2 regions of the Pseudomonas extremaustralis genome follow, and region 1 is predicted to be linked to the other one. Evidence: predicted binding sites of a transcription regulator. Region 1 holds the regulator's gene; the other holds the start of a gene.
The links. Region 1 encodes sigma-54, which starts transcription at its own class of promoters, with help from an activator protein. Its sites were predicted from a motif close to ANTGGCATNNANNTTGCTNT; they were not measured.
Positions count from the first base shown of each region.

Region 2: BLR63_RS00175 (circularly permuted type 2 ATP-grasp protein) is a predicted target of sigma-54. The motif match lies at 1,232-1,251, and genes of this name have one in related genera.

Region 1 is NZ_LT629689.1:3,888,356-3,893,625, forward strand. Features, by position in the region: gene lptB (LPS export ABC transporter ATP-binding protein) at 1-619, shown strand, start outside; gene BLR63_RS17970 (RNA polymerase factor sigma-54) at 805-2,298, shown strand; gene hpf (ribosome hibernation-promoting factor, HPF/YfiA family) at 2,374-2,679, shown strand; gene ptsN (PTS IIA-like nitrogen regulatory protein PtsN) at 2,690-3,154, shown strand; gene rapZ (RNase adapter RapZ) at 3,157-4,014, shown strand; gene BLR63_RS17990 (HPr family phosphocarrier protein) at 4,031-4,303, shown strand; partial or broken gene BLR63_RS17995 (ZIP family metal transporter) at 4,339-4,517, opposite strand; partial or broken gene BLR63_RS18000 (FagA protein) at 4,549-4,809, opposite strand; gene pmbA (metalloprotease PmbA) at 4,959-5,270, opposite strand, start outside.
Region 2 is NZ_LT629689.1:26,915-32,184, reverse strand. Features, by position in the region: gene BLR63_RS00175 (circularly permuted type 2 ATP-grasp protein) at 1-1,199, opposite strand, end outside; gene BLR63_RS00170 (ribonuclease E inhibitor RraB) at 1,651-1,992, opposite strand; gene BLR63_RS00165 (hypothetical protein) at 2,206-2,442, opposite strand; gene BLR63_RS00160 (START domain-containing protein) at 2,546-3,151, opposite strand; gene BLR63_RS00155 (YkgJ family cysteine cluster protein) at 3,193-3,447, opposite strand; gene BLR63_RS00150 (hypothetical protein) at 3,611-4,102, opposite strand; gene BLR63_RS00145 (aminotransferase-like domain-containing protein) at 4,206-5,270, opposite strand, start outside.

The DNA of each region.
Region 1 (5,270 bases):
CCCTAACGGCGCCGGCAAGACCACTTGCTTCTATATGATCGTCGGGCTGGTCCAGGCGGATCAGGGGCGCGTCCTGATCGACGACCTGGATGTCAGCCACCAGCCGATGCACGGTCGCGCCCGCGCTGGCATCGGCTACCTTCCGCAGGAAGCATCGATTTTTCGCAAACTGTCGGTAGCCGACAACATCATGGCGATCCTCGAGACCCGCAAGGAACTCGACCGTGACGGGCGTCGCAAGGAACTGGAAAGCCTGCTCCAGGAATTCCACATCAATCATATTCGCGACAACCTCGGCATGAGCCTGTCCGGTGGCGAGCGTCGCCGCGTGGAAATTGCCCGGGCCCTGGCCACCAACCCCAAGTTCATCCTGCTGGACGAACCGTTTGCAGGCGTCGACCCGATCTCGGTAGGCGACATCAAGCAGATCATCCACCACCTCAAGGCCAAGGGCATTGGCGTGCTGATCACCGACCACAATGTCCGTGAGACCCTCGATATCTGCGAAACCGCGTATATCGTCAACGATGGACAGCTGATTGCCGAAGGCGATTCCGCGACCATCCTTGCCAACGAACTGGTCAAGGAAGTGTACCTGGGTCACGAGTTCCGCCTGTAACTACCGTGGTGTCACGGCCGTTCGCCAAGGCGCGCGGGAGTCAATGAAAACCTCCGGATTTTTATTGTTACCGCGCTCTAGGCAAAGCCCCCGATATCAGGCATATAATTTGCTTATGTTTGGCGCTCACGCGCCCTGTCGTGGATGGCGCATTGCGCCGGCGAATAAGGTGTTAAGCCCCTGCCATGAAACCATCGCTAGTCCTGAGAATGGGCCAGCAGCTGACGATGACACCGCAGCTGCAACAGGCCATCCGCCTGCTCCAATTGTCGACCCTGGACCTGCAACAGGAAATCCAGGAGGCCCTGGAGTCCAATCCGATGCTCGAACGCCAGGAAGAAGGCGACGACTTCGATAATGCAGACCCACTGGCTGACAACATCGAGCAAAAACCCAACTCCGACGTACAGGAACCCTCCTACCAGGAAACCGCCCCGACGGTGGACAACCTTGAGGAAGGCGACTGGAACGAACGCATTCCCAACGAACTTCCCGTAGACACCGCCTGGGAAGACGTCTACCAGACCAGCGCCAGCAGCCTGCCCAGCAACGATGACGACGAGTGGGATTTCACCACCCGCACCTCCGCCGGCGAGAGCCTTCAGAGCCACTTGCTTTGGCAATTGAACCTGGCGCCGATGTCCGACACCGATCGCCTGATCGCCGTAACCCTGATCGACTGCATCAATAACCAGGGCTATCTGGACGAAACGCTCGAAGAAATTCTTGAAGCCTTCGACCCGGAACTGGACATCGAGCTGGACGAAATCGAAGCCGTCCTGCACCGCATCCAGCAGTTCGAGCCCGCAGGCATCGGCGCGCGCAACCTCAGCGAGTGCCTGTTGCTGCAATTGCGCCAGTTGCCCGCCAAAACTCCTTGGCTCGTTGAGGCCCAGCGCCTGGTCACTGACTACATCGACCTGCTGGGCAGCCGCGACTACAGCCAGTTGATGCGCCGCATGAAGCTCAAGGAAGACGACCTGCGCCAGGTCATCGAGTTGGTGCAAAGCCTCAACCCACGCCCAGGCTCGCAGATCGAGTCCACTGAAGCCGAATACGTCGTGCCCGACGTGATCGTGCGCAAGCATAATGAGCGCTGGCAGGTGGAGTTGAACCAGGAGTCGGTGCCACGCCTGCGGGTCAACCCCCAATATGCCGGCTTCGTGCGCCGCGCCGACACCAGCGCCGATAACACCTTCATGCGCAACCAGTTGCAGGAAGCGCGCTGGTTCATCAAGAGCCTGCAAAGCCGCAACGAAACCCTGATGAAAGTGGCCACCCAGATCGTCGAGCACCAGCGCGGCTTCCTGGAATACGGCGACGAAGCGATGAAACCCCTGGTTCTGCATGACATCGCCGAAGCGGTGGGCATGCACGAATCGACGATTTCCCGGGTAACCACGCAAAAATTCATGCATACCCCACGGGGTATATATGAGCTGAAATACTTTTTCTCCAGCCACGTCAGCACCTCCGAAGGCGGCGAATGCTCGTCCACGGCGATCCGCGCGATCATCAAAAAACTGGTTGCCGCGGAAAATCAGAAAAAGCCGTTGAGTGACAGCAAGATCGCTGGTTTACTGGAGGCACAAGGCATTCAGGTCGCCCGTCGAACCGTCGCCAAATACCGCGAGTCCCTAGGGATCGCGCCTTCCAGCGAGCGAAAGCGTTTGATGTGACGGGCGGGCCACAGCGTTCCAGTGGCAGGCGTTCTTGCCTGCCGCTTTATGCACTGGCAACGAAGGAGAAGCTGTATGCAAGTCAACATCAGTGGACACCAGCTGGAAGTCACCAAGCCCCTGCGTGAGTACACCGAGAGCAAGCTGAACAAGCTTGCGGGGCATTTTGACAAGATCACCAACGTGCAGGTCATCATGGAGGTCGATAAGCTCAAACAGAAAATCGAGGCCACCCTGCACGTACCGAATGCCAAGCTCGTCGCCAATGCTGAGCATGAGGACATGTATGCGGCGATCGACTCGCTCTACGACAAGCTGGACCGCCAACTCATAAAGCATAAGGAAAAGAATCTGCACCTGATGCAAGGTACAGGTCGTTAACTCTCCCCCCATGATCCGACTTGAAACCATCCTGACCCCCGGCCGTTCACTTGTGAATGCGCCGGGCGGCAGCAAGAAAAAAGCCCTCGAACAAATTGCCAACCTGATCAGCCGCGAAGTGCCTGAGCTGGAGATGCAAGATGTATATGAGGCTCTTATTGCCCGTGAAAAACTCGGCTCCACAGGTTTTGGTAACGGCATCGCCATTCCCCACTGCCGCCTGAAGGGCTGCGAGACACCTGTCAGCGCCCTGCTGCACCTGGAAGCTCCCATCGATTTCGACGCCATCGACGGTGCCCCGGTCGACCTGCTGTTTGTACTGCTGGTCCCACAGGCAGCCACCGATGCGCACCTGGAACTGCTCCGGCAGATCGCCAGCATGCTTGACCGCAAGGACGTACGCGACAAACTGCGCAGCGCCAGCAGCAATGAGGCGCTGTACCAGGTTGTACTGGATGAACAGAACGGGCGGTAATCATGCGTTTGATCATCGTCAGCGGCCGCTCCGGGTCGGGTAAAAGCACCGCCCTCAATGTTCTTGAGGACAACGGTTTCTACTGCATCGACAACCTGCCCGCCGGCCTGTTGCCGGAACTGGCGGAACGCGCATTGATCCACACAGAATTGGCGCAGCCGCTGGTCGCCGTCTCGATTGATGCCCGCAACTTGCCCAGCCATCTCGAGCGATTCCCGCAGTTACTCGAGGAAGTACGGGCCAAGCACATTCATTGCGATGTGCTGTACCTGGATGCCGACGAAGAGACTCTGCTCAAGCGTTTCTCCGAGACCCGTCGAAGACACCCCCTCAGCAGCCCTCATCGCTCCCTGGCCGAAGCCATCGAAGACGAAAGCAAGCTGCTCGGTCCGATCATTGACCTCGCCGACCTCAAGATCAATACCACCAGTCTTAACCTGTACCAACTGCGTGACGCCATCAAGCTGCGTCTGCTGAACCAGCCGGAGCCCGGCACGGCGTTTCTGGTGGAGTCCTTTGGCTTCAAGCGCGGCATGCCGGTGGATGCCGACCTGGTGTTCGACGTGCGCTGCCTGCCCAACCCTTACTGGAAACCGGAACTGCGTGAGCAGTCCGGGCTGGACCAGCCTGTGGCGGATTACCTGGCGGCGCAACCGGATGTGGAGGAGATGTTCCAGGACATCTCCAGCTACCTGCTTAAATGGCTGCCGCGCTTTGCCGCGAGCAACCGGGCCTATGTCACCATCGCCATCGGCTGCACCGGCGGCCACCACCGCTCCGTCTACCTGACCGAACGCCTGGGCCAGATGCTGCAACAAACCCTCAAGAACGTCCAGGTTCGCCACCGCGACCTTAGCTGAAAGGAACACCCCCGCGATGCCCGCTCTGGAAATTGAAATCATCAACAAGCTGGGCCTGCACGCCCGCGCCTCGGCCAAATTCGTCGGTGTTGCCGGGCAGTTTCCCTGCCAGATCCGCGCCGGGCGCACACCGGAATCCATGGTCGACGGCAAGAGCATCATGGCCATGATGATGCTGGCCGCCGGCAAAGGCACCAAGATCCACTTGAGTACGGAAGGCGAGCAAGAACAGGAAGCGATGGATGCCTTGGTAGCGCTGATCAACAACTACTTCGACGAGGGTGAATAACCCCTCCATGAGACAGGCGTGAAACCTCGAAGGCTTCACCCCAGTGCGGTATCCATCACCATCATCAAACAGAACCCGATGCACAGCCCCAGACTGGCGAGCTTCTCGTGACCGTTGCGTCGCGATCAGGGATCACTTCATGAGTCACCACCAACAGCATCACGCCTGCAGCCAGTGCGAGTCCCAAAGGCAACAGCATCTCAGCCAGGCGCAGAGCACGACAAATCCAAAACAGCGTCGGGGATTAGCGGGCGCCAGGCCTGATCCAGGCACAATGAGCGCCAGTGCCACGGCAATGCGATATCACTGGCGGTATCGATCAGCAGGCGCAATGACGTTTCTGCGATCGTCCACGGATGGGTGGCGGTACAGCACGCCAGATATCGCCCCTCATTGAGGTAATGTTCGATCAAGCGAGGCTCGTTGGGATCGAGGCCGCAACGGATCTGACGACTCATCCAACGCCAGCTCTCCAGATAAGGATCCTCATGCAGGATAGAACTCATGATCCGCACCCGCTCAGAAATGATATTTACTATTAAATAATACTAAGAATCAAAACAAGACTGGCCAGCTAATCTGCCTTGGTAAGCAGCCATAAAAAAAGCGCGCTATCTGTAAGATGGCGCGCTTTTTTCGTGAAGCGAGAGAAGAATTAACTGCCCGCGACCGTCATCCGCTCGATCAATACCGAGCCTGTGCGAATGTTGCTGCGCAGTTCCAGATCATTGCCCACGGCAACAATCTGTTTGAACATATCGCGCATGTTGCCGGCGATAGTGACTTCCTGGACCGCGAACTGAATCTCGCCGTTCTCGACCCAGAAACCCGCCGCACCACGGGAATAATCGCCTGTGACCATGTTCAGGCCCTGGCCCATCAACTCAGTCACCAGCAGGCCACGCCCCATGCGACGCAACAGTGCTGCCTGGTCCTCATCGCCATGGGTCACGAACAGGTTGTGCAC
Region 2 (5,270 bases), 2.8 Mb from region 1:
GCGATATAAGCGTGAGGCTTGGCCTTGATGCGGGCGCGGAAAGCTTCGATTTCCGCCGCCGTGGAGGCCGGCCCGACCAACATGCCGTAGCCGCCGGAGCCCTGGGTTTCCTTGACCACCAGGTCCGGCAGGTTGGCCAGTACGTGGGACAATTCGTCGGGCTTACGGCATTGGAAAGTAGGAACGTTTTGCAGGATGGGTTCTTCATCCAGGTAAAAACGGATCATCTCGGGGACGAAGGGATACACCGACTTGTCATCCGCCACCCCGGTGCCGATCGCATTGGCCAGCACCACGTTGCCCGAGCGATAGGCCGCGAGCAGGCCGGGCACGCCGAGCATGGAGTCCGGGTTGAACGCCAGTGGGTCGAGGAACGCATCGTCGAGGCGACGGTAGATCACGTCCACGGCTTTGGGGCCGTCGGTGGTGCGCATGAACACGTGGTCGTCACGCACGAACAGGTCGGCGCCCTCCACCAGTTCGACGCCCATTTCCCGGGCAAGAAAGGCATGTTCGAAGAATGCACTGTTGAAGCGCCCAGGGGTCAGCACCACCACGCTGGGATTATCCAGGGGGCTGGCGCTTTTCAGGGTGTCTAGCAACAGGTTGGGGTAATGGTCGATGGGCGCAATGCGCTGGGCCGCGAACAGCTCCGGGAACAGGCGCATCATCATCTTGCGGTCTTCGAGCATGTAGCTGACGCCGCTCGGTGTACGCAGATTGTCCTCCAGCACGTAATAGGTGCCGTCGCCATCGCGAACGAGGTCTACCCCGGAGATGTGGGAATACAGATCGCGGTGCAGGTTCAGCCCCTGCATCGCCAGTTGGTACTGCTCGTTGGCCAGTACCTGTTCGGCGGGGATGATCCCGGCCTTGATGATGCGTTGTTCGTGATACAGGTCGGCGAGGAACATGTTCAGCGCCTTGACCCGTTGGATGCAGCCGCGCTCGACCATCCGCCATTCGCTGGCGGGAATACTGCGCGGGATCGTGTCGAAAGGAATCAGTCGCTCAGTACCTTGCTCGTCCCCGTAAAGGGTGAAGGTGATCCCGGCGCGGTGGAACAGCAAATCGGCTTCGCGCCGACGCTGTGCCAGCAGTTCAGCAGGGGTATCGGCCAACCAGCGGGCGAACTCACGGTAGTGAGGGCGAACCTGCCCTGCCCCGTCGTACATTTCATCGTAATAAGTGCGGATCATGCCGAACTCCTTGTCACCCGGACGCAAGAACCATCGCAAGGCCCGTGCCAGCGGCATAAACACTTAAAAATCAGTGGGTTGAATAACTCAAGAGATTTGAACGCACCGTCCTGGTGCGCAGAACGCCCAGTGTATCGCCGCATGCCTCATCACAATGCGGACTTTGACTATCAACAGCATAGTCTCAGTTGATTTCACTGCCCGACCAAGCCCGCGGATAATCGCCCTCCTGTGCTGAACAGGACGTGTCCTACAGCGTCAACCCTTGCTCAATCGGTACCTTGATAGCTCGTGTACCGACCGGCTCTCCCGGTCTTCCCTTTCAGCCACCCTGCTCGGGTGGTTTTTTTTGGGTGCCGGAAAAGACAGCACAAGTTCCAGAGTTTTTCAGACATCCCAAACAAAATCGGCTGACCCATAGGTCAGCCGATACGCTGTGTTTCTCATACCGCTACATGGGCAAGCCACGCACCTCCTGCTTGACTCCCCATCCCTCGATGATTCCGCCCAAAGGTTCGACCACCGCCTCAAAGTCCTGCTCGAAGTCTCCTATGCCGTCGTAGGTTGCAAACATGACTTTGCTCAATTCCAAGTACCAGGCGCCATCGTCGCGCGCGCTGACCTGGGCATTCAGGGACTCCCCACGAAATCGACCCGCAGCCCTGCGCGCCCGTTCCTCATCCGGAAAAATGGCGTAGAACTCGATGGGGTGAAACCGTGAAAAGTCGAAGCCGCCTTCTTTCATGCGGCGCAGAACGTTGGTGCTGATGTCTTCTTGATAGGCTGTGCTCATGAAACGTCCTCCTCAAACCGATGGATAGACTTTCCGTGCTTCCCGAAGCCCGCGCCCTACTGGCGCGGGTACTGCGGCAATAACATCACCGATGGAAAACAAGCATGTAGCTGACAAGACCAGACCTTAGCGATTCATTCGCTGATCTCGCTTGCAGAGTAGCGCGAAGCTATCACCTCCACCAGAGGCGCTAGGAACACATACAGCCAATATTCAGGCGGCGGGGGAAATGTCGAGGATTTGAATACTGTTCTGGTCTTTGAGGATCTTGACCGTAGGCTCTGGCTGGCGACCTTCAAGATCATTGAGGTCGAGTTCGGCAGCCACGGGTAGCAGTTTGTTGCGAATCATGTGGGCAGCATCTTCCAGGCTGGGCATCTGCTCGCAGGCGAACTGCTCGACAGACTTGACGCCGTGATCGTCAACGAAGGTAATTTGCCACGTTTGCATTGGTGCCTCCTCGATAAAACCCATGTGTGGGCCTATACCTATCTGGACCTTGAAGGTTCGCCAAACGTTCCACTCAAGGCAGGAGGCACCTGATCAACTGCTGTTACTTTTCAGCGCGCTCCTTGAGGGCTTTCAAGGTGTTGAACGGGGCATCCACCACGAACTTGTTGGCCAACCACGAAGGCACGCTGCCGCCGGGCTCAGTGTGCACCTGGTAGGTGACTTCGGTCTGGTTGTCGCCTTTGGGGACCAGTTTCCAGAAGCCGTTGACCTGCGCTACCCGTACGTAGCCTTTGACTTCCGGCTGATAGGTCGGCACTTCCAGGAGCGTGCGGGTGACCGTACCGTCGGCGGCCTTGGACGTAGTGATTTCCAGGATGGAATCACGGTCAGTCACCGGGAACGGTGCCTTGAACTGGGTGTAGGTCCAGCTCTTGTCACCTTGCGCCTTGAGTAACTTTTGCGACTTGCACTCGTGAATCCAGGAGCAGGCCCCGACCGCGTCTTCCTGCAGAGCCTGGATTTTGGCGATTGGCGCCTTGATCACCGTCACGCCGCGATAAGCCTTGTACTTGGAGCCGGCAATTTCACTCAGAGAAACCTTGATACCGTCTTCGTCCTTGGCGACCTGCCAATCCTCAGCCTGGGCAGTGGCAGCAAACAACACCGTAAAACCGCACAACACAGCCATTCGTTTCAGCGAACCCATTGTTGTATTCCTTATTGTTGAAGTTCCGATAGTAAAGCCCATCAAGCCGCCGTCACCTGCTCCCACCAGCCGATCAAGCGGATGGCATCGGCCTGGTCGGTGCCGCACACGTCGATATCGGCTTTGAAAGCACTGCACACTGCCGGTCGTTCCGGTCGGCCGAACAACAGGCACAGCTGTTCGACAGACAGGTGCAGACAGCGTTCGCCCGCCGGTTTGCCATTGGGCATTCCCGGTATGGGTGAACTGATGGAGGGGGCGATGCAGCAAGCGCCACAACCTTCACGGCATTTCATGACCAGTAGATCCTCGACGACTCAATGTAGATGGCCGGGCTTAGAGTACGCCCTTAAACAGCCGTTTTAAAATGGTCTAACAGGGCTTTTTTCGTGCCAAACAAAAGTGACTGACCAGTCTGCGACAGATGGTCGAGGGGAGGCGTCACGTTTGGCGGAAGGTTTACTGCTTGAACTCGAATTCCAATGCGGCGCCTTCCACTTCACGGCGCTCTTCGTTGCGCAATTGCAGCTTCATTTCGTTGCTGAGCAGGCGACCGTTGATCTGGAACGCACTGTTGTCGGTGGGTTTCTCGCCAAACATCGGTGGCAGCAGCGGCACGCTCTTGGGTTTGGGCACGGTGCCCAGAGGCTGCAAGTGCCTGACCATGTCCGAAGGCAGTGACAAGTCCAAATGTGCAGGTGGCAATTGGGTTTGCGCCACTTCACGGGCCGCCTTGGATTTGCTCGCGACCGACGCACGTTTTTTCACGGTGGCGGCTTTCTTTTTGACGACGGGAGCGGTTTTGGCCGGTGCCGATTTTTTCGCGGGGGACTTCTGTTGGGCATGGGTAGCGGGCTTGGCCTCGGTCACAGGTGTCGCCGCCAGCACTGTGCCGACGTTACATAGGCTTAACAGGCCAATCACCAAAACAGCACGAACAATAGAGGTCATATCGCCAACAGCATTAACGGCAGAGGCGCATATGCTCGCTTGTTGTGTGCGGCATGACAAGCGCGGGATTGGCCAGCGATGGGCGTTGTGCCTTTTCAGCGCCTCAAAGGCCCGCCGCGGTTTCCTGACATAACTGGCTGGCGAGCATGCCCAGAGTCATCAGCGCACGCTCTGCCTCACGGTTCCACGGTGTGCCGCAATTAAGACGAATGCAGTGATTGAACTGTTCGGTGTTACTGAAAATCAACCCCGGTGCAATGCTGATGCCCTGTTGCAGGGCACGCACGTGCAGTTCCTGGGTATTGACCCGCCCGGGCAAACTGACCCACAGGATAAAGCCGCCGGTCGGACGGGTCATCTGGGTGCCTTCCGGGAAATACTGCTGCACGGCCAGTTGGAACGCGCTGAGGTTCTTGCGATATTCCTGGCGGATGTAGCGCAAGTGCCGGTCGTAGCCGCCGTTCTCCAAGTACGCCGCAACACCCATCTGGGTGACACTGCACGCCGAATGTGTGCTGAACATCTGCAAACGCTGGATTTCCTGCTGGTACTTGCCAGCGATCATCCAGCCAATGCGCACGCCCGGCGACAAGGTCTTGGAAAAGCTCGAGCAATAGATGACCCGGTCCAGGCGATCATAAGCCTTGAGGGCCTTGGTGCGGCCGACTTCAAACATCAGTTCGCCGTAGATATCGTCTTCCACGATCTGGATATCGAAGTCCGAAGCCAGACGCAGCAAGTGTTTCTGCCGTTCCTCTGGCATGGTGCCGCCCAAAGGGTTGCTCAGGCGCGTGGTCAACACCAGGGCCTTGATCGACCATTGGTTGGCCGCCAGTTGCAGGGCTTCCAGGCTCATACCGGTGGAGGGGTCGCTGGGGATCTCGATGACCTTCAGGCCCAGCAGATCGGCCAACTGCAGCAAGCCGTAATAAGTCGGGGATTCAGCCGCGATCAAGTCGCCTGGCCGCGTCAGCACTCGCAGCGACATCTGCAACGCATCCACGCAACCGTGGGTGATCACCACTTCGGAAGGGTCCACCACCACCCCGGCATCGCGCATGCGAATCGCCACTTGGCGGCGCAGCGGCTCGAAACCTGGGCTGAACATATAGCTGAACGCGCGCGGGCTCTGAAACCGAGTGACCTTGGCCAACTGCTGGTGCAGCGC